DNA from 3 places in the Yersinia fenwicki genome. Region 3 is predicted to be linked to each of the others. Evidence: predicted binding sites of a transcription regulator. Region 3 holds the regulator's gene; each other region holds the start of a gene.

Region 1 (10,547 bases), 2.2 Mb from region 3:
CAAACTGCACTATTTATTAAGTCAATCTCTATCTCCTGAAGAGATTCGCCGTTTAATGCAACAAAATCTACGCGGCGAACTTACTGACACTAACCTATCTGATGGAATGTAAATGAACGCAGCCCTGCTCTTAGTTGATTTACAAAATGATTTTTGTCCGGGAGGAGCGCTAGCGGTTGCCGAGGGTGATGCGGTGATTGCGGTTGCAAATGAGGCTATTGCTACCTGCCTGGCTCACAAAATACCGATTATCGCCAGCCAGGATTGGCACCCCGCAGAACACCGTAGTTTTGCTGTTAATTCCCAGGCAGAGCCTTGGACGAGCGGTGATTTGGAAGGGTTAACTCAAGTGTGGTGGCCGGTGCATTGTGTTCAGAATTCAGTTGGAGCTGCTTTGCATCCAGAGTTGAATCAAGAAGTCATTACACAAACTTTCCGTAAAGGTCAGGATGCGGATATCGACAGCTACAGTGCTTTTTTCGACAATGGACGGCGGGCCAAAACACAGCTAGATCATTGGTTACAACAACAAGGGATCAATTGCCTGTTCATTATGGGGTTAGCAACAGATTACTGTGTGAAATACACTGTGTTGGATGCATTAACATTAGGTTATAAAACATCCGTCATTAAGGACGGGTGCCGTGGCGTCAATTTGCAACCACAAGACAGCCAATTAGCTCTTGATACGATGAATGAGGCCGGCGCTAATATACAGTCGCTTGCGCAATTTATGGCTGAAATCAAGTAACTGACAGCTCGCTGACTCGATAAGATAAGCATCAACGGAGCCTCATCTGGCTCCGTTTTTTCTGTATCCAACCTGGCTTGCTTGCATGATTACTCGGGCTTCAACTTAACCAGTGTCGGCTGACTGAATTGTTGCTTCAGCTCTTGCTTGGTTTTCATCACTATCTGCCCATCTGTGCCAATGCTCATATGTTGCGCATCCTTGTTGTGACGGGCCTGCCACAACATCACCATTTGCAGGCTGTTCTCTTTCTGTTCTGGCGTCAATGCCACACCATCCGGCCATTTGCCTAACTCTACAGCCAGCATCAAACGTTGGTAGATTTCGGGCGTCATCACTGAAATCAGGTCTTCAAGCTCCATCAGAGCATCCTCAATAAAGGAATAATAAGCTGAATCGATTTTTCATTCACAAAATGGTCACAACACCGGTACTTATCCGGGGATTTGTTCACCATTTTGGTCATCAACAAAATTGAGTGAAGCCGAGTTCACGCAATAACGCTCCCCTGTTGGTTGCGGGCCATCAGGGAAAACATGCCCCAAATGCGCATCACAATGACCGCAGCGAATTTCGACACGATGCATATTATGAGAATAATCATCGATATAGCGAATAGATTCAGCATCCAAAGGCTGATAGAAACTCGGCCAGCCGCAGCCAGAATCAAACTTCGACTCTGAGATAAAAAGCGGCTGGTGGCAGCATAAGCATTGGTATACCCCTTCGCGCTTGTTGTGCAGTAATTTACCGCTAAAAGGCGCTTCCGTCCCCCGCTGTTGGGTGACATGCCGCTGAATATCGGTCAGTTTCTCAATATTTTCTGTAGGGTTCAGTTCTTTAGCCATTTGTGCGGTTCTCTGGCAGGGAATAAAGTCAACGAAAACAACGTCTAATAATAACAAAAAATTAACAACAAAGCAGTTAAAATTGTCCTAAACTGTATGCCATCGAAGCGGCAACAGTATAAATGTGATAAAAATCGCAAATATTACTGATTCTCACTTTAAACTGAATAATTCGCCCCAATATAAAAATGAGGCTAATCGTCTCTGGAAACGCGTGATTAATGTTCGATCTACCCTGTCCGGTTTGATTTGTAGCAATAATTGACACGATTCCGCTTGACGCTCGGTAAGGTTTTTGTAATTTTACAACCAACCTTTTATTCACTAACAAATAGCTGGTGGAATATATGACTATCAAAGTAGGTATCAACGGTTTCGGCCGTATCGGTCGCATTGTTTTCCGTGCTGCTCAGGAACGTTCTGACATCGAAATCGTTGCAATCAACGATCTGTTGGACGCTGAATACATGGCATACATGCTGAAATACGACTCTACCCACGGTCGTTTCGATGGTACTGTAGAAGTAAAAGACGGCCACCTGGTTGTTAACGGTAAAACCATCCGTGTTACCGCAGAGAGAGATCCGGCTAACCTGAAGTGGAACGAAGTCAACGTTGACGTTGTTGCTGAAGCAACAGGCCTGTTCCTGACAGACGAAACTGCTCGTAAGCACATTGCTGCTGGCGCCAAGAAAGTGGTTCTGACTGGCCCATCAAAAGACGACACCCCGATGTTCGTTATGGGCGTTAACCATAAAGAGTACGCAGGTCAGGAAATCGTTTCTAACGCTTCTTGTACTACTAACTGCCTGGCTCCACTGGCTAAAGTGATCAACGACAAGTTCGGTATCGTTGAAGCGCTGATGACCACTGTACATGCAACTACCGCTACTCAGAAAACTGTTGATGGCCCGTCTCACAAAGACTGGCGCGGCGGCCGCGGCGCATCCCAGAACATCATCCCTTCTTCTACCGGTGCTGCTAAAGCAGTAGGTAAAGTTATCCCAGCACTGAACGGCAAACTGACTGGTATGGCGTTCCGCGTTCCTACTCCTAACGTTTCAGTTGTTGACCTGACTGCGCGTTTGGAAAAACCAGCTTCTTACAAAGAAATCTGTGCTGCTATCAAAGCGGCTTCAGAAGGCGAGCTGAAAGGCGTTCTGGGTTACACCGAAGACGACGTTGTTTCTACCGATTTCAACGGCGAAAAACTGACTTCAGTATTCGATGCTAAAGCCGGTATCGCGCTGAATGACAACTTTGTGAAACTGGTTTCTTGGTACGATAACGAAACTGGCTACTCAAACAAAGTTCTGGACTTGATCTCTCACATCTCCAAATAATGGATTGATGTAGATTTCTGCCAACAGCCACCTCCGGGTGGCTTTTTTATTGCTGATACATAATGCTTCGCCCTCTGTTCATTTCCTCGCTACAAATAAAATTGCGCAATATCAATGATTCACTACTCGATTAACGGCGATTGGCTGCAAGATATAAAGCCTGTGATATTATCGAAAGTCTGAAGTTCAATGGATCCCTAGCCCCTTTGCTCATAAGGCCAAACGAATGAACGAAAAAGTCTTTACCCTACCTATTGTTGAACAAATTTCACCTTATATCAGCCAGCGTCAGTTGGATGAGCTACCCATCGTGGTCGTTTCCCATCCGAAAGTACGTGCTGCCGTCAGCTTGCAAGGTGCTCATTTATTGGCTTTCCAACCGAGTGGTGAGCAACCAATTATTTGGTTAAGTAATAACACACCATTTAAAGACGGTGTCGCTATTCGTGGCGGTGTGCCGATCTGCTGGCCTTGGTTTGGTCCATCAGCGCAACCTTCTCATGGTTTTGCTCGTTTACTACCATGGACGCTCAGCGCCCATGATGAAAATGAGAATGGGGTTATCCTGACCTTCACTCTGGAAGACAGCGATGCATCTCGTCGATTCTGGCCACATCCCTTCACTTTGATTGCCCGCTTCAAACTGGGCGAAGAATGTGAAATGGAGTTAGAATCACACGGTGATTACGAAGCTGTTGCTGCTTTGCATACCTACTTCCAGATTGGCGATATCAACCAGATTAAGATCAGTGGTCTGGGCGAAAAATACCTCGATAAAGTGCTGAAAATTGCTGATGCAACGCAACAAGGTGACTTGGTCTTTAACGGTCAGACCGACCGCATCTATACCCACCCTGAAGCCTACAGCCTGATAAAAGATGCCGCGCTGAAACGTACCATTGAAGTGCATCATCATCATCAAAGTGATGTAGTTGCGTGGAATCCAGGTGCTGAACTGTCCAGCAGCATGGTTGATATGCCAAATGATGGTTATAAAACAATGGTTTGTGTTGAAACTGCGCGGGTGAATAAACCGTTGGTTGCCAAACAAGATGCTCCTGCACGTCTGGCCATGACTATTCGTAGTCGCAAGAACGCCCAATAGCAGCTGATACTGCAGATACTAAAATGGGGCTTTACGCCCCATTTCATATGCTGTGCGCAATATATTAACGGAAGGTATATGTGACCCCAGTCCACAGTACGCCAGTCCAGGATGCATCTACCATTGGGCTATTCTTCACTTCATTCGCCAGGCGAATATAACGGCCAGTAAAGAAAGCATTCCAGTTTGGATTGATATTGTAGTTCGCCGTCAATTCCAGATACGGTGACCAGCTATCACTAGGACTGTACTGGGCTAAACCACTGCGTGTGGACTCCCCACGGCTCACGCCATAGTAATACTTATTCTGATCTTCACTGTTCCAGGCAACACCAGCACCTGGGATCAGCGTCCAGCTATCAACACTGAAACGATAAAGATAAGCCAGATCGCCGACAAAACCGCCGCTGTTATCCAACACGTCACCGGAGAACATTGCGCGCAAAGTCCCCCAATCCTCAATATGAGAATAAGACATCCCTGCCATCAAGGTGCTACGGCGTTTATCCAACTGTTTCATCTGCTGATCGTCACTGTCACCTGGCGTAAAATGCAGTGGCAAATAATAGGCATCAATTGATAAACGATTGTTGTCATCTTTCCATAGGTAATAACCCGCAGCCAGTGTGCGGAAATAGAAATTATCACTTTCATAAGAAACGATAGGCACTGGGTAAACACGGTCATTCTTACCACGATATGGGTCAGGGCTGACTAATGCTGAGGCCCCCAAAGACCATGTTCCTGCCATCGCTGTAGGCATACACACTGCGGTAGCTACAGCCAAGGCTGCCAATGTTTTAACTTGCTTCGTTTTTATGTAATGTTTTTTCACGGAAAGATCCCTCTGGTAACAAAATCATTAGTTAACTTAGTGTAAATCAATTGCTTGTCCGTGGCGAAATCTTTACACACCTACGCCAAAAATGAGTCTCCCCTGCACAATTTATCTCCGATATACAACAAATTGACAACCTAAAAATTTACGTAGATTTGATTACATTAAAATAACAAGATATTCAAATACATAATCTTAATTAATCTTATATAAAACACTGCTAATGAAATAAAAAATAGATTTAATTACCGAATAATGGTTGTTTATTGTACTGGAAGTGGCAAATCTGTCGTTAATGTCAACTTGACCTTTATGAGAGACGCGACCATAACAATAAGGTAGTAGTTTCAAAATTTTAACCCAATAAAGCGCTACTATTATTTTATGTTCCCAACCATTCAAACAGGACGGGCATCTCTATGAACATATTTGATCACTATCGCCAACGCTATGAGGCTGCCAAGGACGAAGAGTTCACACTGCAGGAGTTCCTCACCATCTGCCAGCAAGATCGCAGTGCGTATGCCAATGCGGCTGAACGTCTGCTGATGGCTATTGGTGAACCTGTCATGGTTGATACCGCACTCGAATCCCGTATGTCTCGGCTGTTCTCCAACCGAGTTATCGCCCGTTACCCTGCCTTTGAAGAATTCTATGGAATGGAAGAAGCCATAGAACAGATCGTTTCTTACCTTAAACATGCGGCTCAAGGGTTAGAAGAGAAGAAACAGATCCTGTACTTGCTCGGCCCTGTGGGTGGGGGTAAATCATCACTGGCTGAACGTTTGAAAGCACTGATGCAACGGGTGCCTATCTATATTTTAAGTGCTAATGGTGAGCGCAGCCCGGTCAATGACCACCCATTGTGCTTATTCAACCCGCAGGAAGATGCGGCGATTTTAGCCAAAGAATACAATGTTCCTAGCCGTTATCTCGGCACAATCATGTCGCCGTGGGCGGCCAAACGCCTGCATGAATTTGGCGGTGATATCACCAAATTTAAAGTCATCAAAGTCTGGCCTTCTATTCTTGAGCAGGTTGCGATTGCGAAAACTGAGCCGGGTGATGAAAACAACCAGGATATTTCTGCTCTGGTGGGTAAGGTTGATATCCGTAAACTGGAAAACCATGCCCAAAACGATCCTGATGCTTATGGCTATTCCGGGGCATTGTGCCGCGCGAACCAAGGGATTATGGAGTTCGTCGAGATGTTCAAAGCGCCGATTAAGGTGCTGCATCCCCTGCTGACCGCCACTCAAGAAGGAAACTATAACGGTACCGAGGGGATCTCTGCCCTGCCATTCAGCGGCATTATCCTCGCCCACTCCAACGAATCAGAGTGGGTGACATTTCGTAATAACAAGAACAATGAGGCCTTCCTTGACCGTGTTTATATCGTCAAAGTGCCCTATTGCTTACGGGTGTCAGAAGAGATCAAAATTTATGACAAGCTATTGAATCACAGTGAATTAACTCATGCACCTTGCGCTCCAGGGACGCTGGAAACACTGGCGCGATTCTCCATTCTCTCAAGAATGAAAGAACCGGAAAACTCCAGCATTTACTCCAAAATGCGGGTGTATGACGGTGAAAGCCTGAAAGATACTGATCCGAAAGCCAAGTCTTATCAGGAGTATCGCGACTATGCTGGGGTTGACGAAGGGATGAACGGCCTTTCGACCCGTTTTGCCTTTAAAATCCTGTCACGGGTATTTAACTTTGACCATGCAGAAGTGGCAGCTAACCCGGTGCACCTCTTCTATGTACTGGAACAACAGATTGAACGCGAACAATTCCAGCAGGATGTCGCGGAAAAATACCTCGAGCACCTGAAAGGCTATTTGATCCCAAAATATGCCGAATTTATCGGCAAAGAGATTCAGACAGCCTATCTGGAATCCTATTCTGAGTACGGTCAGAACATTTTCGACCGCTATGTTATTTACGCCGATTTCTGGATTCAGGATCAAGAGTACCGCGATCCTGATACTGGGCAACTGTTTGACCGTGAATCGCTGAATGCTGAACTGGAGAAAATTGAAAAACCTGCGGGTATCAGCAACCCGAAAGACTTCCGTAATGAAATCGTCAACTTTGTGTTGCGCGCCAGAGCCAATAACAATGGCCGCAATCCAAATTGGACCAGCTATGAGAAGTTACGCACGGTTATTGAGAAGAAAATGTTCTCTAACACTGAAGAGTTATTGCCGGTTATCTCCTTTAACGCCAAAACTTCAACAGATGAGCAGAAAAAGCATGATGACTTTGTCGATCGGATGATGGAGAAAGGTTATACCCGTAAGCAGGTTCGTTTACTGTGTGAATGGTACCTACGGGTAAGAAAATCATCATAACCTGTTGTCGGACCACCCTAATATTACAGGTACAGCTTTCGCGTTGTGGCTGTGTTGCAACTAGCACAGCCACAGTGTGAAAGATGCAGGGAATAGAGGCAGGGGGAGTTATGGGCTACTTTATTGACAGACGACTCAACGGCAAGAATAAAAGCATGGTTAACCGCCAGCGCTTTTTGCGCCGCTATAAGTCGCAAATTAAACAATCGATTTCTGATGCCATCAATAAAAGGTCGGTAACTGATATTGAGAGTGGCGAATCGGTGTCGATCCCTATTGACGACATCAATGAACCAATGTTCCATCAGGGCCGTGGTGGCTTACGCCATCGGGTACACCCAGGCAATGATCATTTTATTACTAATGATCGTATAGAGCGCCCGCAAGGTGGTGGAGGTGGCAGCGGTAGTGGTCAAGGGAATGCGGGTCAGGATGGTGAAGGCGAGGACGAGTTTGTCTTTCAGATTTCTAAAGATGAATATCTCGATTTGTTGTTTGAAGACTTGGCGCTGCCTAACCTGAAGAAAAATCAGTATAAACAGCTGACCGAATTTAAAACTCACCGCGCGGGTTATACCTCCAATGGGGTTCCTGCCAATATCAGTGTGGTTCGTTCACTGCAAAACTCACTGGCCCGCCGCACAGCGATGACGGCCAGTAAACGCCGCGAATTGCGCGAATTGGAAGAAACACTTAAAGCATTGGAGAACTCGGAACCGGCACAATTACTGGAAGAAGAGCGTGTACGTAAAGCCATTGCCGAACTGAAACAAAAAATCGCCCGGGTGCCTTTTATTGATACCTTCGATTTACGTTATAAGAACTATGAGCGACGCCCAGAGCCATCAAGTCAGGCAGTGATGTTTTGCTTGATGGACGTGTCAGGTTCTATGGATCAAGCCACCAAAGATATGGCGAAACGGTTTTATATTCTGCTGTATCTGTTCCTGAGCCGAACTTATAAAAATGTGGATGTGGTGTATATCCGCCACCACACACAAGCTAAAGAAGTTGATGAACAAGAATTTTTCTATTCACAAGAAACCGGTGGAACCATTGTTTCCAGTGCACTGAAATTAATGGACGAAGTCGTACAAGAGCGCTATGACCCCGCGCAATGGAATATCTATGCAGCGCAAGCCTCGGATGGCGATAACTGGGCAGATGATTCACCTCTATGTCATGAATTGCTGGCGAAAAAAATTCTTCCCGTGGTGCGTTACTACAGTTACATAGAGATAACCCGCCGCGCCCATCAAACTCTGTGGCGGGAATATGAAGACTTACAGGCAAAATATGAGAACTTTGCCATGCAGCATATTAGGGAGCCCGAAGATATCTATCCGGTATTCCGTGAGTTGTTCCATAGGCAGACTGTTGATAATTAACGCCCAAACTAGCCGGACATCTTTTTCTGCAACAGAAATAGCTTTCCGGCTTTTTAATGCGCTAAAATTTCCACTCCCTGCTTAACTCTTAGAGCTACCCCAATGAAATGGCATGATGGACTGCGACAACCGGGTGTATTGGCGGCATTAACTGCTGCGGTACTGTTTGGTGCGGGAACCCCGCTGGCAAAACAATTGCTGAATACGGTGAGTCCGTGGTTGTTGGCTGGTTTGCTGTATTTGGGATCGGGGGTAGGTTTAGCTCTATATCGGTTGATAACCCGCCCGGCGGCCGTCAACCTACCGCGTAATGAGTTATGGTGGTTTATCGGCGCGATTACCGCGGGGGGGATCATTGCGCCAGTGCTACTGATGATCGGCCTTACCGGGATGCCCGCATCGGGAGCCTCACTGCTACTCAATGCTGAAGGGGTATTCACTGCCCTGCTCGCCTGGTTTGCTTTCAAAGAGAATTTTGACCGCCGCATTGCCTTAGGCATGATGGTGATTGTGGCGGGTGCCGCTATTCTTAGCTGGCCGGGAGAAGCTCGCTTTGCCGGACTGTGGCCGACGCTGGCTATTCTGGGTGCCTGTTTTGCCTGGGGGATTGATAATAATCTGACCCGTAAAGTTTCGCTGACGGACGCCACCTGGATTGCTTCGGTCAAAGGATTGGTGGCGGGTCTGGTGAATCTCGTATTGGCATTTGCTCTCGGCGCAACCTTACCACCACTGACCAATCTGGCTGGTGCCCTGCTGGTGGGATTCTTTGCCTATGGGGTGAGTCTGGCGCTGTTTGTTATTGGTTTGCGCCACCTCGGTACCGCTCGAACCGGCGCTTACTTCTCTATCGCGCCTTTTTTAGGTGCAGCACTGGCGGTAGCGATGGGTGATACAGTTACAATCCCCCTGATCGTGGCCGGACTATTGATGGCAATAGGGATTTGGTTGCATCTGACTGAACAGCATGAGCATCAGCACCACCATGATGACTTACTACACGAGCACCAACATCTCCATGACGAACACCATCAGCATTCACATGATTTCCCCGTCAATGCCGATATCCCCCATAAACATCCTCATCAGCACCAACCGATGGAGCACTCCCATCCCCATTTTCCTGATTCGCACCATCGCCACAAACATTAGTAGTATATAAATTACCACGCTAGCGCCTATTTCATCGAATAAACACCAATCAGGTATTGGTAAACAGAATAATTTGCCCAATTAACATCATTGGCTTGTTATGCCTGACAAATCCCCTAATATAGGAACATTCTTATTCTGGTTGTGTTGCAGAGATGACTGTGCGCTCCTTACTCATTCTGATTTTATCTTTATCATTTATTCCCTTTTGCCAAGCGGTTTATAACCCTAAAGAATATAATATTTGGCATATTCAGGGCGGCGTTCTATACGGAGCCACCCAAACAGAAGATGAGCAGCCGGTGCTTATTAGTATTGCCGGCCCCACAACCCACTGGGCTAATATCGTGATTTCATTGATAGCCAGTGAACCTTGTGACCTTCACAAAACAACCACTGAATTTGCTTTTAATAATGATATGTTGACTGTCGAATATGGCTGTCTAACAACCGCGGGCCATACCGTCATCAGCTATACCCTGCATGATTCCGATAAGGTCAATAAGCTCTACAATCAACTGAAATCGGGCTTTACCATCACACTGGATAAACGCATTAAAGTTTGGGCGGCCAATATTGCGACGCCCATCAATAATGACTAATACTGTGGCATTTTATTGATCGTCAAGTTGACTAAAACGCAGCGTCAAATAATCCAACACACTGCGCACTGAAGGCAATAAGCCACGTCGTGAAGGGAAGACAGCATGGATAATCTCATGGCGCAGTGACCAATCAGGTAGCAGCCGAATTAAATCACCTGTGGCT
Region 2 (10,547 bases), 1.5 Mb from region 3:
ATCATCTCGCTCCTGTATCTCGGACAAAAGACGTTCAAAGTTAACATTAAACCCCTTTTCCTGCAACTGTAGCATACGTCTGTGTGCACGTTCTTGCGAACTTGCATCAAGAAATATTTTCACCGGCGCGTCTGGAAACACTACGGTTCCCATATCACGACCATCAGCAATCAGACCGGGCGGTTCACGGAAAGCGCGCTGGCGGCGCAAAAGTGCTTCACGCACCCGAGGAAACGCTGCCGCCTGAGATGCCGTATTCCCCACCGTTTCGGTGCGGATCTCATTACTGACGTCCTCACCTTCTAAAATCACTTTTAACTGCCCATTCTGTGAAACAAAACGAACATCGAGATGTGCGGCAAGTGGAACTAATGCCTCTTCGGTGCTGATATCAACTTGATGATGCAGCGCAGCCAAAGCTAAAACACGGTAAATCGCACCAGAATCCAGCAAACGCCAGTCCAACGATTCAGCCAATGCTTTGCAAAGCGTACCTTTACCTGCACCACTTGGTCCATCAACGGTTATCACCGGGGCTGACGCCGTCATTTCTCTCTCCTTTCGGTAGGCAAAACCTCTTGTCCACCCAGCAGGGCAAACACAGGAGCCGTATTATACGCTGCATCGGAGTGAACTGTTACCCTGCGGTGTTTAGTTGCTGAAAATAAAACCATCGGCGGTAGCAGAAGTGTAGAAGAGATGGGAAAGATAGACAGGAAATATTTATTTTCTAACCGATATGCCCCATAAGAAAGGGGTGCCGAGCGACACCCATCTTAAGCGGCTGATTAAGCCATCCGGCTCAATCGGGCCAGTTGTTCAAAGTAGTCAGGGAATGTTTTCGCGGTACATTTGGGATCAAGGATAGTGACCGGCGTGTCAGATAAAGCCACCAGCGAGAAACACATTGCCATACGGTGGTCATTATAAGTCTCTATTTCGGCTGCGATTAGCTGCGCAGGCGGCACTACCCGAATGTAGTCTTGCCCCTCTTCCACTTCCGCGCCCACTTTTCTCAACTCTGTTGCCATCGCAGATAAGCGGTCGGTTTCCTTCACTCGCCAGTTATAGATATTACGAATAACCGTCGGGCCGTCGGCAAACAGGGCGGTAGTTGCAATGGTCATCGCAGCATCAGGAATATGATTCATATCCAAATCGATACCCTGTAATTCACCACGGCTGCACTCGATATAATCATCACCCCAACTGATTTTAGCGCCCATTTTCTCCAGTACATCAGCAAATTTGGTATCACCTTGCACACTTTTTTTGCCGATACCCGTTACGCGTACTGTTCCACCTTTGATAGCAGCAGCGGCGAGGAAATAAGATGCAGAAGATGCATCACCTTCAACCAGATAGGTACCTGGTGAGCGGTAAATCTGCCCGCCTTTAATATGAAAAATCTGATAATTTTCATGAACGACATCCACACCGAAGGCTTTCATCAGATGCAACGTAATGTCGATATAAGGCTTAGACACCAACTCCCCTTGGATCTGAATTTCAGTATCTTGTTCAGCTAAGGGAGCAGTCATCAAAAGTGCCGTGAGGAATTGGCTGGAAACACTGCCATCTACGGTTAGTTTACCGCCGCGAAAGCCCCCGTTTATGCGCAACGGCGGATAGTTTTCTTGCTCCAGATAATCAATCTGTGCTCCGCCCTGGCGCAATGCATCAACCAAATGACCAATTGGCCGTTCTTTCATGCGTGGTTCGCCGGTCAATACAATGTCATTTTTCCCCAGGCACAGTGCCGCAGCCAATGGGCGCATGGCCGTGCCTGCATTACCCAAAAACAATTCTAATGGCTGTTCAGCAACCAACTTACCGCCCAATCCATCAACCTCACAGCGGGTACGATCAGCAGACAGGCGATATTTCACCCCCAATGCCTGTAGAGCATTGAGCATATGGCGAATGTCATCACTGTCTAACAAGTTATTCAGCTGAGTTGTCCCCTCGGCCAGCGCTGCCAGAAGAAGTGCACGGTTAGAAACACTTTTAGAACCGGGTAAATTAACGGTGCCATTAATCAGGGCAATGGGGTGTAAAGTCAGGGATTCCAGCATGGGAAAAGCACTCTCCAGTCTTTTATGAGCAACAGCCCCGCACAGGACGGGGCTGTTGTTATTCCAAATAAATACATTTAAATCATTATGATAAATAAAGCTGAACAGATAGATATCTACTCAGAGCAATCAACCGTGGCGACGCTCAAAGTCAGCCATAAAATCGGTTAATGCTTTTACGCCTTCAATTGGCATCGCGTTATAGATAGAGGCACGCATTCCCCCGGCAACACGGTGGCCTTTTAAGGCTTGCAGACCTTGGGCCTCTGCTTCACTCAAGAACAATTTGTCCAGTGAAGGATCAATCATTTGGAACGGTACATTCATCCAGGAACGATTCGCGGTCGCGACCTGATTGCGATAGAAATCAGTGCGGTCTATGGCGCCATACAGCAATTCAGCTTTCGCCTGATTACGTTTCTCCATTTCGCCTAAACCGCCCTGCTCTTTCAGCCATTTAAATACCAAGCCGGACAGATACCAGGCGAAAGTCGGCGGCGTGTTGAACATAGAGTCGTTTTCTGCCAAAACCTTATAATCAAGGATAGATGGCAGCTCAGTGCGCGCTTTACCAAGCAAGTCTTCACGCACGATAACCACTGTCAGACCGGCTGGGCCGATATTCTTTTGGGCACCGGCATAAATGACACCATAACGGCTGACATCAATCGGGCGAGAGAGAATGGATGAGGAGTAATCGGCAACCACAACTTTGTTACCAAAGTCAGGTGCTTCGTTGATAGCCAGTCCGTCAATGGTTTCATTCGGGCAATAATGCACATAGGCGGCATTATCACTCAATTTCCATTGTTTCATCGGAGCAATGCCTGTCACGCCGTTATCATGCGTCGTCACATCAATCACATTCGGCGTGCAATATTTCTGAGCTTCTTTGACCGCACTGTGTGCCCAATAGCCCCCGTCGATGTAATCAGCGCTGCGGCTGTCACCCAGCAAGTTCAGTGGAACTGCGGCAAACTGCGCGCGTGCTCCGCCATGGCAAAATAACACTTTATAATTGGCGGGGATCTGCATCAGATCGCGCAGATCTTTTTCTGCCTCTTCAGCTACCTGCATAAATTCTTTACTGCGATGGCTGATCTCCATGACCGACGTACCCAGACCATGCCAGTTACGTAATTCCTGTTCCGCACGACGTAAAACTTCGACCGGCAGCATTGCAGGCCCTGCGCTAAAATTATAAACCTGTGTCATTTCCCCTCACCACACTCAACTGAGATTGCCATCGTTATAAATCCTCACTCGGTTTTATCATTCGACTCCGCCTGCTGCAACGGTTATTCGCCGGCAAGGGAGAAACACTTGACCGCTACAACAGCAGTCTGTGCGCTAAGCTGCCATTAATTTGAAGTTATTCACCAAAAGCAGTGCAATTATGACCTTGTTGCATGATAGATAACTTATTTTTCCCGTTGAAGACGCAATGCCTCGACCCAGTGGTGGTGACCACAGCGTTGACAAGTCGCACTGGAATTATTGGATAACGTAATAATCAGGCTACATTGACTACAGGCGTACTCACCCGGTTTTTCTATATTAACTAAGGGTTTAATACAACATTTAGGGAGTACAGGCAGGCCGGGCTTAACCTTATCTTTGCTAAAGAAAAAGACACTAATAGCGCCATTGACCTCCAGAATAGCCAGCCGCACTTGACCAAGATGTTCGACACCTTGCTGACGCAATTCCATAAAAAACTCGTCGTGCGTAATATTTTCCTGTTGCATGGTTTCCCAAACGAATATTCCATCACTGATAATGATGAGTGGCTTCCCTTCCATCCATTGCTGGATTTTTTCGCTGCGCGACATTAGAAAAGTGGATAAGCGATACAAAAACATAATACTGACAAATACCATGATCACCGGTAGCACCGGCACATCTTCATAAAAAGTGACATCACCGGCGGCTGAGCCAAGAGTCAGAATGATAACCACTTCAAATAGCGACATCTGCCGCACACCACGGCGACCACTCAGTTTGAGAAATAAAAAGACCAATACAAAGGTGAATAAACACCGGATACCCACCTCAGCTAAAAATTCGATAGGGAATTTATCCAGTGCCATCCGGTTGAAATCGAAAGTTTTCATTTATTGTTATCCTGCCATCTAAGAGAAACAAAGCATTGCCGTACTCCCATTAAAGGTAGCGGGTTGATGGAGTTAGCATTTTTATTTCAGATTACAGGTAATAAATAGATACGGAGGCCGAAGCCTCCGTCAAAGATTGAATCTATCAATACGCGTGGAACAACTTTTGAATTTCTTGTGGTTTTTGCGTTTGGGTTAATGCCAATTGCAGCAGTACCCGTGCTTTTTGTGGATTAAGTGAGCCAGAAGCAACAAAGCCATATTGGGTATCATCAACTTCAGCATCTTCGGTCGTTGAGCCAGTGGGTACGCGGGATGAACGCACTACTGCGACGCCATTATGTGCCGCTGTTGCCAGTGTATCGAATACTGTTTTGTACAAGTTACCGTTACCCACACCGGCGCTGACAATTCCCTTATAACCATCTTCAATCAATGCCTTAGCGGGTAAGTCAGAGGCATTGGCATAGTTATAAATAATGCCCACTTTCGGCAACTCATTTAGCTTACTGATATCAAAGGCTGGCTGGCGTGGTGCAGGTTGATGAAGATAATTCACTTTACCATCATAGATATAGCCTAGTGGGCCAGTGTTAGGTGACTGGAAAGTTTGCACCGAAGTGGTGTTAGTTTTCATGACATCACGGCCGGTTAGCACCGTATCATTCATCGCCACCAGCACGCCGCGTTTAGCAGAATTAGGATCACTGGCAACCACTACGGCATTGTAGAGATTCAGTGGGCCATCAGCACCCAGAGCCGTGGCAGGGCGCATTGCACCAACCATCACCACAGGCTTATCACAATTGACAGTTAAATCGAGGAAATAGGCGGTTTCCTCCAATGTATCAGTCCCATGAGTGATGACGAATCCGTCGGTTTTGGCACAATCAGCATTAATTTTTTTCGCCAATTTCACCCAAACTTCATCATTCATATCCTGAGAACCGATATTGACCACTTGCTCACCCTGAATATTGGCGAGTTTTTTCATTTCTGGCACGGCGTTAACCAGAGCATCAACCCCTAGTTTGCCCGCTGTGTAGTTAGATTTAGTGGCTGAATCACCGCCACCGGCGATAGTTCCCCCGGTCGCCAATAAGGTAATATTGGGCAGAGCAAAGGCTGAACCGCTGATCCCTGCTAAGATTCCGGCTAAGACAGTTAGCTTTATAGATTTCATATTATGACTCCATTATTTATAAGCTAGTGAATTATCCGGAATATCCATACGAAAACTGTGACATTTGCTGTGCTTTAGGAATACATGGAGCTATTAACTAAAAGCCCGTATGATTGCGCGTTTTTAGTACCGCCAAAAAGTGAAGACAATGACCCAAACCTTTATTCCCGGTAAAGATGCCGCGCTGGAAGACTCCATCTCCCGCTTTCAGCAAAAACTGAGCGACCTCGGTTTTAATATTGAAGAAGCCTCCTGGCTGAACCCAGTTCCTCACGTTTGGTCGGTACATATCCGCGATCGTGACTGCCCGCTATGCTTCACCAACGGCAAAGGCGCCAGCAAGAAAGCCGCTCTGGCATCAGCCCTGGGTGAATATTTCGAACGTTTATCCACTAACTATTTCTTTGCCGACTTCTATCTGGGCAAAGCCATTGCTGAGGGTGATTTCGTTCACTATCCAAATGAGAAATGGTTCCCAATTCCTGAAGATGATTTGTTGCCGGAAGGTATTCTGGATGAGCGCTTGCTGGCGTTTTACGATCCGGAAAATGAGCTGGTCGCCAGTGATCTGGTGGATTTGCAGTCGGGGAACGCGGCGCGCGGTATTTGTTCTCTGCCATTCACCCGACAGTCAGATTTAGAAACCGTCTATATTCCAATGAATATTATCGGCAATCTGTATGTTTCAAACGGCATGTCAGCCGGTAATACCGCCAATGAAGCTCGCGTACAGGCATTATCCGAAGTGTTTGAACGCTCAGTGAAAAATCGTATCATCGCGGAATCGATCAGCTTGCCGGAAATCCCAGCCGAGGTATTAAACCGCTATCCCGGCGTGGTAGAAGCTATCGCAAAACTGGAAGAGGAAGGTTTCCCGATCCTGTCTTACGATGCCTCTTTAGGCGGCAAATACCCGGTAATTTGTGTGGTGTTGTTTAACCCGTCAAACGGAACATGTTTTGCTTCATTCGGCGCACACCCAGACTTCGGTGTGGCCCTTGAGCGTACCGTCACTGAGCTGTTGCAAGGCCGTAGTCTCAAAGACTTAGATGTATTCACCGCACCTACCTTTGATGATGAAGAAGTAGCCGAACATACCAATTTGGAAACACACTTTATCGATTCAAGCGGTTTAATCAGCTGGGATATGTTTAAACAAGAGGCTGATTATCCCTTCGTGGATTGGCGCTTTAAAGGCACCACTGAAGAAGAGTTTGCCACCTTAATGGCTATCTTCAAGCAAGAAGACGCTGAAGTGTATATTGCTGATTATGAGCATTTAAGTGTCTACGCTTGCCGGATTATCGTGCCAGGTTGGTCAGATATTTATCCTGCTGAAGATTTGCTGATGGCGAACAACACCATGGGCGTGCACCTGCGTGATACCTTGCTGGCGCTGCCGGACACGGATTGGCAACCAGATCAGTATCTGGAACTCATTCATACCCTGGATGATGAAGGGTTGGATGATTTCGCCCGCGTCCGCGAGCTGCTGGGCATAGCCTCCGGTAAAGATAACGGCTGGTACACACTGCGGGTGGGTGAGTTGAAATCTATGCTGGCGCTGGCTGGCGGTGATTTGGAGCAAGCGCTGATTTGGGTGGAATGGACGCAAGATTTTAATTCTTCAGTCTTCACCCCAAAACAGGCGAACGACTATCGTTGCCTACAAACTCTGTTGCTGTTGACCCAAGAGCCAGATCGCGACCCTGCGCAATATTACAATGCATTCGTGAAGATGTATGGCCAGGAAGCTGTAGAGACTGCATCCGCAGCCATCGCCGGTGAAAAGCGCTTCAATGGCCTGTTCAGTGTGGATGAAGATCTCAAAGCCCTGCCAGCACACCAAGCGCTGCTAGGTGCTTACGCTAAATTACAGGCGGCGAAACGCCGTTATTGGACGAAAAGCGAGTAACTTCCACGGACCTATAGATTTCAGCTAATTGTCTATCAAAGCTGACAAAGTCAATTGAAGGGGAATCGCGCCGTTGAGGTCGTAGCGACGTAAGTCGCTGGAGTGGCCCTAGGTGCGGTAAACCCTTCACTCACTGAACTATCAGCAACTTTGTCATTAACCTCAAGCGGCATTTTGCCGCTTTTTTATCGCAAAATTTTCGGCTATTAATCTCTGCAATTATTCCTAACCCAAATATAGATACCAGTAACACCAACCAACAATTGTTTTTGCCATAAAAAAACGTTATTTTCTGACGCCGCTTAGAGTAAGAACAGCACCTTTAAACAAACATTATTTGCCAATCATAGAAAGAAGACAAATAGGTAAATAAATAGTTAATTTTTAATGATGACGGTGAATTAAAATAGCTACAAATGCTGCTTTTGGTTAACGTTCTCAACGGCTTTAAAACAGTGCAATCAAAATTTTTTGTAAATCTTAAAATATTTTTTTATTTTAAAAATCAGAAAGTTAACCTCATTAGGCACACATTTAGTAGTGTTTTAAAGCGAACTAAACTCTCACGATATGATCCACATCAATTTTCACGCTATACTGCTTTGCTAGTATCTCGTAGTGCTTTATTAACCCTTAAGAGAGAGTTAGTGTGAAAGCTGACAACCCCTTCGATGCATTATTACCTGCGGCAATGGCTAAAGTAGCCGAAGATGCCGGTGTCTATAAAGCCACCAAGCATCCGCTAAAAACTTTTTATTTAGCGATTACTGCTGGTGTGTTTATTTCAATTGCGTTTGTTTTTTATATTACAGCGACTACTGGTACTGCTGGCGTGCCTTTTGGCTTTGCTAAGTTAGTAGGTGGTATTTGTTTCTCCCTGGGGCTAATGTTAGTGGTGGTATGTGGTGGTGATCTTTTCACTTCTACTGTTCTGACTACGGTGGCCAAAGCCAGTGGCCGTATTACCTGGCGTCAACTGGGATGCAACTGGGTTAATGTCTATATTGGGAACCTGTGTGGCGCGTTATTCTTCGTGTGCCTTATTTGGTTCGCCGGCCAATATACTGTGGCAAATGGTCAATGGGGCTTGAATGTTTTACAAACAGCCGAACACAAATTGCACCATACTTTTGTTGAAGCAGTATGTTTGGGTATCTTGGCCAACTTAATGGTCTGTCTGGCGGTTTGGATGAGCTACTCCGGCCGTACCATAATGGACAAAATGTTTGCGATGATTTTACCGGTGGGCATGTTTGTTGCCAGTGGCTTTGAGCATAGCATCGCAAATATGTTTATGATTCCTATGGGTATTGTGATTAAAAACTTTGCTTCGCCTGAGTTCTGGCAATCCATAGGAGCAGCACCTGAGCAATTTGCTAACTTAACCGTAAGTAACTTTATTATTAATAACCTGATCCCAGTCACTATCGGCAACATCATCGGTGGCGGATTATTGGTAGGTTTGACTTACTGGGTAATTTATCTGCGCGGTGACCAGCAACACTAAGTGTGGCCGCACACGGTTTTCGAAGAAATTCACATTAAAAGGTAGATGCATTATGACCGAACTTAATGAAAAATTGGCCAAAGCATGGCAAGGTTTTACACAAGGTGACTGGCAAAAAGAAGTCAATGTTCGTGACTTCATCCAGAAAAACTACACCCCTTATGAAGGCGATGAGTCCTTCCTTGCCGGCTCTACCGAAGCGACCGACAAGTTGTGGGCGCAAGTTATGGAAGGTATCAAACTGGAAAACCGCACTCATGCGCCAGTTGATTTCGATACCGACGTAGCAGCGACCATCATTTCACACGATGCTGGCTACATTAACAAAAATCTGGAAACCATCGTTGGTTTGCAGACTGAAAAACCATTGAAACGTGCCCTGATCCCATTCGGCGGCATCAAAATGGTAGAAGGCTCTTGCAAAGTTTACGGTCGTGAACTTGACCCGCAACTGAAAAAAGTTTTCACCGAATACCGTAAAACACATAACCAAGGTGTGTTTGACGTTTACACCAAAGACATCCTGAACTGCCGTAAATCTGGTGTACTGACTGGTTTGCCTGATGCTTATGGTCGCGGCCGTATCATCGGTGACTATCGTCGCGTAGCCGTTTACGGTATCGACTTCCTGATGAAAGACAAACTGGCTCAGTTCAACTCTTTGCAGGATGACCTGGAAAACGGTAAAGACCTGGAAATGACCATTCAGCTGCGCGAAGAAATTGCTGAGCAGCATCGCGCTTTGGGTCAAATCAAAGAAATGGCGGCCAAATATGGCTGTGATATTTCGGGTCCAGCAACTAACGCAAAAGAAGCAGTACAGTGGACTTACTTCGGCTATCTGGCTGCGGTTAAATCTCAGAACGGCGCTGCAATGTCCTTCGGTCGTGTTTCTACCTTCCTCGACGTTTATATCGAACGTGATATGAAAGAAGGTAAACTGACCGAAATCGAAGCGCAGGAACTGATTGACCATTTGGTCATGAAACTGCGTATGGTTCGCTTCCTGCGTACCCCTGAGTATGATGAGCTGTTCTCTGGTGACCCAATCTGGGCAACTGAGTCGCTGGCAGGTATGGGCGTTGATGGCCGTACTCTGGTGACCAAAACCAGCTTCCGTTTCTTGAACACCCTGTACACCATGGGGCCGTCTCCAGAGCCGAACATGACCATTCTGTGGTCTGAAAAACTGCCACTGAACTTCAAAAAATATGCAGCTAAAGTGTCTATCGATACTTCATCTGTACAGTATGAAAACGATGACCTGATGCGTCCTGACTTCAACAACGATGACTATGCCATCGCATGTTGTGTTAGCCCGATGATTGTCGGTAAACAAATGCAGTTCTTCGGCGCGCGTGCCAACCTGGCGAAAACCATGTTGTATGCAATTAACGGCGGCGTTGATGAAAAAATGAAGATCCAGGTTGGCCCGAAAGAAGCGCCAATGATGGATGAAGTGCTGGACTATGACAAAGTCATGGAACGCATGGATCACTTTATGGATTGGCTGGCTAAACAATACGTTACTGCGCTGAACATCATCCATTACATGCATGACAAATACAGCTACGAAGCTGCACTGATGGCGCTGCATGACCGTGATGTTTACCGTACTATGGCGTGTGGTATCGCAGGTCTGTCTGTTGCTGCTGACTCCCTGTCTGCTATCAAATATGCCAAAGTAAGCACCATTCGTGATGCTGATGGCTTGGCTATCGACTTCAATATCGAAGGCGAATACCCACAGTTT
Region 3 (10,547 bases):
AATCGGTTGATTGCGGAAAAACAGGACTTGATGCTTGAGCAATGCATGATAAAGCTGTTCAAACTGGCTATCCCCTAACGGGCGGGTGATATTCACATTTTCAATCAGAGCGCCAATATACGGTCCCAACGGCGTCACTACCAAACGTTCATTCATTGCTGTGCTCCATACCAAGGCGTTAACCGGCGTTGAATTGCCCGCAAACTTAATTCCATACCAAAAGCGATAATGGCAATCACACTGATGCCCGCAATCACTACGTCGGTGGCGAGAAATTCTCCAGCCGATTGCACCATAAAGCCCAATCCACGAGTCGCAGCGATTAACTCAGCCGCCACTAATGTTGACCAACCGACACCCAGCCCAATACGAATGCCGGTTAAAATCTCCGGTAATGCGCTGGGCAAAATAACAAACCATAAAACCTGCCAGCGGCTGGCACCCAATGCGCGTGCCGCTCTCACTCTTACCTGTGCCACACTGCGTACGCCTGCTACCGCAGCCAAAGTGATCGGTGCGAATATAGCCAGATAAATCAGCAAAATTTTTGATGTCTCGCCAATACCAAACCAAATCACCATTAGTGGTAGATAGGCCAGTGGTGGCACAGGACGATAAATCTCAATAAGCGGATCCAGCACGCCACGCACTGTGCTGCTCAGCCCCATAGCAATACCGGTGGGGACGCCGAGAGCTATAGCGGCTAACAGGGCAATTAAGATACGCCCCAAACTAGCCGCCAAATGTTGCCATAACGTGGCATCCATAAAGCCCTGTGGGCTGGCAGTCACCAATAACTGATGCAGAACCTGTTGCGGTGCGGGCAAGAATAACGGGCTGATAAGCCCAAGTGCGGTAACAGCCCACCACAGCGTCACCACACTCACCAATGTGGCGATGCTGAGCCACAATCCTTTCGTCGCCGGTAAACGGTACACAGGCTTCTTAGCGATCAAGAGCGCTGGGCGCAGGGTATCTGGCGTTGGTAATGAAGTGGCTTGCGGGCGTAAATTGGTGTCGCGTAATGTACTGTGTAGGCTCATATCAGGGCCTCCCGCTGTTGGAAGACTTTACCCAGCACATATTCGCGACGGGCAATAAATTCAGGATCAGACTTAATGCTGCGGCAAGCTTCGCCATCGGCATAGCGCTGACCAAAGTTGAGCGATAATCGCTCGACCACCAGCCCTGGCCCCGGTGACAGCAATATCAGTTCGCTGGCAAGAAATACCGCCTCTTCAATATCGTGAGTAATCAGTAGAATTTGTTTGCCGGTATCACGCCAAATAGACAGCAGCAGCTCTTGCATCTGTTCACGAGTAAAAGCATCGAGCGCACCGAACGGCTCATCAAGCAGTAATAAGCGCGGATCCACCGCCAGCGCTCGCGCAATCCCCACTCGCTGGCGCATCCCTCCGGAAAGTTGCCAAATGTAGTGATGTTCAAAACCCGCTAACCCGACCCGATTAAGCATTTTCAGCGCGGTTGCCTGCCGCTGTTGCTTGTTCAAACCAGCCAGTTGCAGGCCAAACTCCACATTGCTGACCACATCGCGCCACGGCAGTAAGCCCTCATGCTGGAACACCACTCCCCGTTCGGCACTCGGGCCGTGAACCGGAATATCATCCAGAGTGATGCTGCCAGCTGAAGGCTCCATAAATCCGGCAATCAAATTCAACAATGTGGTTTTGCCACAACCTGATGGCCCCAATACCACGACCAACTGTCCGGATGCGATTTGTAATGACACATCCTGTAAGGCAGGTTTGCCCTGATATTCAGCCCACAGGCCACTGACATTTAACATGATGGCTCCTAGGACTGCGGGGTCGCCTGAACATCTTTCACAAAGCGGTCAGTGACGAAATCACGATAATCACTGGCCACCTGCGGGATCTTACCCTGCTGTTTGAGGAACGCAGCGGTATCACGGATAGCTTGATCCACCGGCTGACCCAGTTGTGTTATCTGCTCAGCCACCGGCAAATAAGTGTTGCCTTTCACCAGTTCTGGCACTTGTTCTGGCGGAACACCGCTTAAGCGCGAAAGCTGGCTCAGATGTTCTGGATTTTTAAGCCATTGATCAGGTTGAGCCAAGTAAGCCCCTTGAGCGGCCAATGCACTGCGGGCAAAGGCGGTCACCACTTCAGGATGGGCCTGAGCGAAATCCTTGCGTACCACCCAAACATCCAGGGTTGGCGCGCCCCATTGCCCCACTTGCGCGGAGTCAGTCAGGACAGTACCGGTTTTGGCTAATTCGTTGACAGCAGGAGCCCAGACATACGCGCCATCAATATCACCACGTTGCCAGGCGGCAGCGATAGCGGGTGGCTGTAAGTTCAGAATAGTGACCTGATCCGGCTTGATACCCCAATGCTTCAGAGCGGCCAGTAGGCTGTAATGGGTGGTAGAGATAAACGGCACAGCGATGCGCTTACCAATTAAATCCTGCGGGGTTTTGATCTCTTTTTTGACCACTAATGCTTCAGAGCTACCCAGTTGCGAGGCCAATAGGAAAACCTCAATCGGGACATTCTGGCTGGCCGCAACAGCCAGTGGGCTGGAGCCGATATTGCCAATCTGCACATCACCCGAAGCAAGCGCTCTAACGACACTAGAGCCACTATCAAATTTACGCCAATCTACCTTGGCACCGGAAAGCTTGGCAAAGCTGTTATCCGCTTGCGCGACTTTGGCTGGTTCCGCAGAGGTTTGATACGCCACGGTCATATCAACAGCATGTGCGCTGGTCGCCACCAATGACAGAGCCAACAGCGCCCCACCCGCTCGCCAGATGCCGCTAACTGCGCTGGCAAGGCTTGTAGAAGAAAAGGTTATCGTCATGGGTTCACTCCGCTCGGTTAACAGTGTCATTCGTTATGGTTGCGACCCTAAACAAACTTGGTGCGCTGAGATGACAGTGATACCTGAAGGAGTAACACCGCTAAAGGAATAAAAAATTATTCTTTATTCCTTTAAGCGATAACAAATTGACTCACAATAGAATTCTTATCCGTAACAAACAGTTAACTAAAATGTAATTTCGCCTTTAAGGAAAATGCGGGATGCACCTGAAATAAAAGTGCGCTCCCCGACTAAAGTGCAGAATAGCTCACCACCGCGCGCAGATATCTGGCGAGCATGCAACGATGTTTTACCCAACCGCGCCACCCAATATGGCATTAACGTGCAATGAGCTGAGCCGGTAACCGGATCTTCATTGCTGCTCAGGGTAAAGTAGCGCGAAACAAAATCGACCTCATCACCCGGCGCAGTCACAATCACACTTCGGCCGGTATAAGCAATCAGCGCCACCAGATCCGGCTGTAATTGACGTACTTGTTGCTCACTCTCCAGCACTACCAGTACGGATTTTGCCTGCCATACCTGCTGAATATCGACGCTAAGTAGTGCCTTCAGTTCAGCCGCAATCGCAATCTTCTCTGGGGGCAATGCAGGGAAATCCAGTGATAGTCGGCTAAAGTTATCCGTGTCGCGCTTGACATGTAAATCACCACTGGCGCTACGAAAACAGATATCGTGCAAACCGGGGTTGACCACGTTGAACATCACATGCGCCGCCGCCAAGGTGCCGTGGCCGCATAAATCTACTTCACGTTCTGGCGTAAACCAACGGATTGCCGATTTATCTCCTTCATCCCAGACAAAGCTGGTTTCCGGCAAATTGATTTCCGCAGCGATACACTGCATCTGTGCTGCCGACAGCGGTTTTTTCAGTAAATACACGCCAGCAGGGTTACCGGATAACCCTGTGCCGATAAACGCATCCACATGAAAATAGTTATAAGCCATTAATTAACCCCACGGTTAATACTCTAAATAATGTTTGCAGCTGCCTCGAAGACACGGGGCCCATTAATGGGTCGAGTAATGAAAGCAGCCAACGCACATGCAGCTTGAAGTATAACGAGTATGATCAATGCCAAATAAGCAACACACAGGCCGCCGTCAGCAAGCCCATCGCGATATTAAAGGTAAACCATGCCCGGCGACTGCGTAACAGACGACCGATCAATGTTCCAAAACCCAGCCAAATGATACCGGCCACCAGATTCACCATAAACATACCAAGACTGATCATTAAGATGGAATGATTATAGGCTGCACCTGCCATGCTAAAGCTGGCGACTGATCCTAATCCCATCAGCCAGGCTTTTGGGTTAAGGAACTGCAATAACCATCCTTGATACAAACGCAGCGGTTTTGGTGGAGCAACATTGGTGTCTAATTTTTCATAGGCCGAAGTGGCAATTTTCCATGCCAGCCATAGCAGATAAAGACTACCCAGGATTTTCAGAATTAAGTGCAAAGAAGGGTAGATCAGAATCAGGCCACCGACACCAAACGCCACCAGCAGTAGCATGCTTTGCATGCCTAACATAATGCCTAACATCAACCAGATAGACCGCATAAAACCAAAATTGGCCCCAGCTGAAGTTAACAGCATATTGTTTGGGCCGGGAGTGATAGCGGCAACCCAGAGAAAACCTACCATTGAAAGAAATAAACTCAGTTCCATGAGACGGGTGCCTCTCACCCAAAATGATGCGCGATATACCCATGAAGCTAACAGTGTGCTATTGATCACACAAGAGCAACAACATGATTTCCATTCACCATATGCATGAAATATTTCGTCCGCTGGCCGGTGCCAGCAACCCACATCTGCAAACGCTGCTGCCACGGCTGGTCAGGCGGCGGGTTCAACTGCAACCTTTTTGGCAACGGCTGGAATTGCCCGATGGGGATTTTGTCGATCTGGCCTGGAGTGAAAACCCCGAGCTGGCACGGGATAAACCCAGAGTCGTGCTATTCCACGGGCTGGAAGGAAATTTTTACAGCCCCTATGCCCATGGCTTGCTACGCGCCTGGCAAGATAAAGGGTGGCTGGGTGTGGTGATGCATTTTCGCGGATGCAGTGGCGAACCTAATCGTAAATCACGTATTTATCATTCTGGTGAAACAGAAGATGCCCGATTCTTTCTGCGTTGGTTGCGGGAGAGCTATGGTCAGGTTCCCACCGCTGCGGTTGGCGTCTCTTTGGGTGGCAATATGCTGGCGCTCTATTTGGCTGAACAAGGGCAGTTGGCCGCTCAAGGACAAGAGAGCTTATTAGAGGCAGCCGTGGTGGTTTCTGCACCACTGATGCTTGAACCTTGTGCTAATCGTATGGAACAAGGTTTCTCTCGCGTCTATCAGCACTATTTGTTGAACCAACTGAAGTTAAATGCCACCCGCAAGCTGTTGCATTACCCCGGAAGCCTGCCGTTGGATCTGCCTCAATTGAAAGGATTGCGGCGAATCAAAGAGTTTGATGATGTCATCACGGCAAGAATACATGGCTTCAATGATGCACTGGATTACTATCGACGTTGCAGCGCTTTACCGTTATTGCCGCAAATTACGACTCCACTGCTTATCATTCATGCCAAAGATGATCCATTCATGACGGCCGAGGTCATCCCGAATCTACGCGAGTTACCGGACAATATTGATTATCAGTTAACGGAGCATGGCGGCCATGTCGGTTTTGTCAGTGGCTCATTAAAACATCCACAAATGTGGTTGGAACAACGTATTCCAGCCTGGCTTTCCCCCTATTTGGAGCAACAGTCATGATCATCCCCTGGCAGCAAGTCGACAGCGAAACGCTGGATAATCTGCTGGAAGCCTTTGTGCTACGTGAAGGCACGGACTACGGCGAACATGAGCGGTCATTGGCACAAAAAGTCGAAGACGTGCGCCGTCAATTAGCCAGTGGTGAGGCCGTATTAGTTTGGTCAGAGTTACACGAAACCATCAATATCATGCCGCGCGGTGCCTTTCGTGCCGGAGCCGAAGAGCAACCATAACCCCTGCGTTGTCACCCTATTCTCTAAGTAAAATCAGGGTGACAAGCCGGGCACTTTGCCCTAAAAATACCCATTAACAAGAAAAAATAGACCGTTTAAGCCCGCCCACTGAGGATCTCACCCCATGGAGTTACAGCTAATATGTCAATTAAACATCCGGTTATAGCCGTCACCGGCTCAAGTGGCGCAGGGACAACCACCACCAGTCTGGCATTTCGCAAAATTTTTCAGCAATTGAATATCCGCGCAGCGCAGATTGAAGGTGACAGCTTCCATCGTTATACCCGTCCTGAAATGGATACCGTCATCCGTAAGGCACGGGATCAAGGCCGACATATTAGCTATTTTGGCCCAGAAGCCAATGACTTTGGTCAGTTAGAAGAGAGTGTGTCGCAATACGGCGAGCATGGAACCGGGCGCTCACGTAAGTATCTCCATACCTATGATGAAGCCGTGCCCTATAACCAGATCCCAGGCACATTCACCCCTTGGGAGGCGTTGCCGGAACCCACTGATGTGCTGTTTTATGAAGGTCTGCACGGCGGGGTCGTGACCGAACATCATGATGTCGCAAAACATGTCGACTTGCTGGTCGGCGTGGTACCGATAGTCAACCTGGAGTGGATTCAGAAATTAGTCCGTGATACCGGCGAGCGCGGCCATTCCCGTGAAGCGGTCATGGATTCGGTGGTGCGATCTATGGACGACTACATTAATTACATTACGCCACAGTTCTCACGCACCCATATTAACTTCCAACGTGTTCCGACGGTTGATACCTCAAATCCGTTTGCCGCCAAAGCCATTCCGTCACTGGATGAAAGTTTTGTCGTCATTCATTTCAGAGGTTTGGATCAAATCGATTTCCCCTACTTGCTCGCAATGTTGCAAGGGTCGTTTATTTCCAATATCAATACATTGGTCGTACCCGGCGGGAAGATGGGGCTGGCAATGGAGCTGATTATGGCACCGTTGGTGCAGCAATTGCTGGAAGGTAAAAAAATCGGTTAATCCTTCGTCCTTGAAGCCGCAGTAAAGCAATTGCTGGAAAGAAAAAATAATTTGACGCTATCCCAACCCAAAGTAGTTGGGGCTGCAGGTAGGCGGCAAGCGAACTCATCCCGATGAGCTTACATAAGTAAGTGATTCGGGTGAGCGAGTGCAGCTAACAACCCTGCAGCTTCAAATACGAAGGGGTTAATTACGCGATGTCACGGATTTCAAAACTATGGGTAATGGTCGCCGCTTTCCCCAACATTAAAGAAACCGAGCAATACTTCTCGGCCGAGAGTTCAACCGCGCGCTCAACGATTTTATCCGTCAGGCCTTTGCCACTGACAATAAAATGCAGGTTAATTTGCGTAAACAGGCGCGGAGCTTCTTCCCGGCGCTGGGACGTTAACGTCACTTCGCAATCGCGCACATCGTTACGCCCTTTCTGTAAGATAGAAACGACATCAATTGCACTACAGCCACCGGCCGACATTAACAACATTTCCATCGGACTTGGCGCTTTGTCTCCAGCATTCCCATCCATTAAAATTTGATGACCTGAAGCGGACTCACCTAAAAATGTTAGCCCTTCAACCCACTTTACACGTGCCTGCATAACTCTTGCTCCCGGTTAAATTTTCCGATTCAGACTACGCTTTCATTTACAAACTGGCAATGTAACCCGATGTTCATCATGCTGAAGCGATACAACACAAGACACTAGCCTCATCCTGTGCTACAAACAGAACCGAAAGTATTGTTTTTAGAATTAAATAGGGTAGCTTCTCAATACTCAGTGAAGGGTTTCTATCCGGTACGTATCTTGGCTATACCTTTCGGCAGTTGAGCAAATTAATATGCTAAGAGAAAGTGTATTTTATAAGCACGCCGTACAGGGAACTCTGAGCCCTGTTAAGTTAGGCAGCGATAACAACAGAGGATAACAGCGAATGGTTCTCGGCAAGCCACAAACAGACCCGACTCTCGAATGGTTCCTGTCTCATTGCCATATCCACAAATATCCATCGAAGAGTACGCTAATTCACCAAGGTGAAAAGGCCGAAACGCTTTACTACATCGTGAAAGGCTCCGTTGCGGTGCTTATCAAAGATGAAGAAGGTAAAGAGATGATTCTCTCCTATCTAAATCAGGGAGATTTCATCGGCGAACTTGGATTATTTGAAGAAGGCCAAGAACGTAGTGCCTGGGTCAGAGCAAAAACTGCCTGTGAAGTGGCTGAAATTTCTTACAAAAAATTCCGCCAGTTAATTCAGGTCAATCCAGATATCTTGATGCGCCTGTCTTCACAAATGGCGAATCGCTTACAGATAACATCTGAGAAAGTGGGTAACCTTGCTTTCCTTGATGTGACTGGACGCATTGCACAAACGCTGCTTAATCTGGCAAAACAACCTGATGCCATGACCCACCCAGATGGGATGCAGATAAAGATTACTCGCCAGGAAATTGGTCAAATAGTTGGCTGCTCCCGCGAAACTGTGGGGCGGATACTAAAAATGCTGGAAGATCAAAATCTGATCTCCGCACACGGTAAAACGATTGTCGTTTACGGCACTCGTTAATTCCCTATAAACCGGTGCCGCTACCTCGGCACCGGTTTTCTTCATTTATACCCGTTATACTTCAAGCTGCATGTGTGTTGGTTGCTTTCATTACTCGGCCCGTCCATGGGCCTCGCCTCTTCGAGGCCGCTGCAAACAGTGTTCAAATCGGTTCCAGATCGATTTGTCACCCCAGTCACTTACTGGTTGTTGAGCTTACAGTAAGTAGACTCTTGGGAATTTGCTCAATTGCCGCCTTCCTGCAACTCGAATTATTTAGGGTATTATTTTGTGTAATTAATAAATTTCTGGGCCTATATGAAATGGCAACGGCTTATTTATCATCCTGAAGTTAATTATGCGCTCCGCCAAACACTGGTTCTCTGCTTACCGGCGGCGTTGGGATTTGCCTTTGGTGAATTGCGGCTGGGGTTGATGTTCTCTCTGATACCGGCCTGTTGTAATATTGCTTCGCTCGATACTCCCCATCAATATTTCTTCCGGCGGCTGATTGTCGGCGGAACGCTCTTTACTTTCAGTAGTTTTCTGACTCAACAATTACTGCTGTGGGATATCCCATTGCCGGTAGTGATGCTTGGTCTCGCATTAATGTTGGGGGTAAGTGGTGCCATCAGCCAGCTCAATGGCCGGCTGCTCCCAGCCGCATTGATCGCCGCGATTTTCAGTCTCAGCATGGTAGGTCGTGCGCCTATTTGGCAAGCACCATTGATGTGTGCTGTGGGGACCCTCTGGTACGGGGTATTTACCTGGCTATGGTTTCGGTTATGTAAAGACCAACCCATCCGCGAACCACTGAGTCAGCTTTACCATCTGTTGGCCGATTATTGCGATGCTGCGTACTCTTTGCTCCGTCAGCGCCAGAAAGCGGAAAAGATGATGCAAGCCCTGCTGGATAGACAGCAAGGCATTATGGATAAAATTAACCAACTTTATCAACAGTTTAACCTGCTACACAATGCCACCCAAAAAGAGCAAAAGCGGCTACTGATTCTCTTCCAGATGGCGCTTGATTTGCAGGAACATATCACTGCGGCGATGAATCAGTCAGAAAAGGCGGAAGAACTGATAGAGCAAAGTTCGATAGAGGCCATCCTTGAGCGTAATATGCAGATTATCTCAACACAAATGCGCACCATCGCCGATAATATTCTCTATCACCACCGCGCGAAGACTCATTTCAGTGCCGGTGATGCTCTGGTCGAGCTGGAAGAAGTTGCCCAGCAACATCCAGATAATCCGGTGGCACAATTCTGCTATTACCATATCAGCCACATTATCCAGATTCTGAGTGACCAGCGCCCGCAATATGAACGCGATTTGATGTGCAACCAACTACCTCAACCATTCTGGCCCGCACTTGTCAGCTATTTATCATTTAAATCCAGTGCATTGCGTGATGCAGGCCGCATGGGCGTGACGCTGGCAGCAGGTAGTTATGTCGGTAGTCTGATCCATCTGCCTAAACCTTATTGGATTTTACTCACCATCATGCTGGTGACGCAGAACGGCTATAACGCCACTAAAATTCGGATTCACCACCGAGCTCTAGGTACTCTGATTGGGTTGTTACTTGCAGCGGCCCTACTGCATTTTCAAATGCCGGAAGGGACTACGCTGAGCATCATGTTGCTCATCACACTGGTCGCCTATCTGGTTCAACGCAAAAACTATGGCTGGTCAGTCATCTTTAGAACCATCACTACAGTGTATATCTTGCAGTTATTGACCGGAGAGGGTGCCGACTTTTTAGTTCCACGATTGCTGGATACCTTAATCGGCTGTGCATTAGCCTTCGCCAGCGCACTATGGTTGTGGCCACAGTGGCAAAGCGGTTTGCTACGAAAGAATGCGCATCAAGCACTAGAGAGTTATCAGAAGATTCTACGCATCCTACTGAAACCAAACCCAGATATTGGGCAGCTCGCCTATGAACGCATTCAGGTGAACAAAGCCAGCAATGCTGTTCTGAGTTCACTCAATCAGGCCATGCAGGAACCAGGATTTAACTCAAAATATTTAGCCGACATGCGCCTATGGGCCACCCATAGCGAGCTTATTGTTGGGCATATCAATGAGATGACTATCCTGACTCGCGCCT

The links. The regulator CRP, encoded in region 3, controls carbon source genes, mostly activating them, when cyclic AMP is high. The targets are predictions, from matches to a motif close to ATGTGANNNNNNTCACAT.
Region 1: msrB (peptide-methionine (R)-S-oxide reductase MsrB) is a predicted target of CRP. The motif match lies at 1,722-1,739, and genes of this name have one in related genera.
Region 2: focA (formate transporter FocA) is a predicted target of CRP. The motif match lies at 7,856-7,873, and genes of this name have one in related genera.

Annotation. Positions count from the first base shown of each region.
Region 1 is NZ_CP170755.1:2,444,078-2,454,624, forward strand. Features, by position in the region: gene ansA (asparaginase) at 1-112, shown strand, start outside; gene pncA (bifunctional nicotinamidase/pyrazinamidase) at 113-751, shown strand; gene ACF3VQ_RS11275 (YeaC family protein) at 841-1,113, opposite strand; gene msrB (peptide-methionine (R)-S-oxide reductase MsrB) at 1,186-1,599, opposite strand; gene gapA (glyceraldehyde-3-phosphate dehydrogenase) at 1,947-2,942, shown strand; gene ACF3VQ_RS11290 (D-hexose-6-phosphate mutarotase) at 3,169-4,047, shown strand; gene ACF3VQ_RS11295 (MipA/OmpV family protein) at 4,112-4,882, opposite strand; gene yeaG (protein kinase YeaG) at 5,305-7,239, shown strand; gene ACF3VQ_RS11305 (YeaH/YhbH family protein) at 7,350-8,627, shown strand; gene ACF3VQ_RS11310 (EamA family transporter) at 8,730-9,779, shown strand; gene ACF3VQ_RS11315 (hypothetical protein) at 9,935-10,381, shown strand; gene ACF3VQ_RS11320 (LysR family transcriptional regulator) at 10,394-10,547, opposite strand, start outside.
Region 2 is NZ_CP170755.1:1,724,974-1,735,520, reverse strand. Features, by position in the region: gene cmk ((d)CMP kinase) at 1-549, opposite strand, end outside; gene aroA (3-phosphoshikimate 1-carboxyvinyltransferase) at 789-2,075, opposite strand; gene serC (3-phosphoserine/phosphohydroxythreonine transaminase) at 2,205-3,290, opposite strand; gene ACF3VQ_RS07795 (DUF421 domain-containing protein) at 3,497-4,189, opposite strand; gene ansB (L-asparaginase 2) at 4,335-5,372, opposite strand; gene ycaO (30S ribosomal protein S12 methylthiotransferase accessory factor YcaO) at 5,521-7,287, shown strand; gene focA (formate transporter FocA) at 7,937-8,794, shown strand; gene pflB (formate C-acetyltransferase) at 8,847-10,547, shown strand, end outside.
Region 3 is NZ_CP170755.1:268,869-279,415, reverse strand. Features, by position in the region: gene tauD (taurine dioxygenase) at 1-156, opposite strand, end outside; gene tauC (taurine ABC transporter permease TauC) at 153-1,043, opposite strand; gene tauB (taurine ABC transporter ATP-binding subunit) at 1,040-1,807, opposite strand; gene tauA (taurine ABC transporter substrate-binding protein) at 1,816-2,844, opposite strand; gene ACF3VQ_RS01115 (PhzF family phenazine biosynthesis protein) at 3,031-3,813, opposite strand; gene ACF3VQ_RS01110 (LysE family translocator) at 3,938-4,540, opposite strand; gene ACF3VQ_RS01105 (hydrolase) at 4,642-5,640, shown strand; gene ACF3VQ_RS01100 (YheU family protein) at 5,637-5,873, shown strand; gene ACF3VQ_RS01095 (phosphoribulokinase) at 6,015-6,884, shown strand; gene ACF3VQ_RS01090 (OsmC family protein) at 7,075-7,482, opposite strand; gene crp (cAMP-activated global transcriptional regulator CRP) at 7,817-8,449, shown strand; gene ACF3VQ_RS01080 (YccS/YhfK family putative transporter) at 8,747-10,547, shown strand, end outside.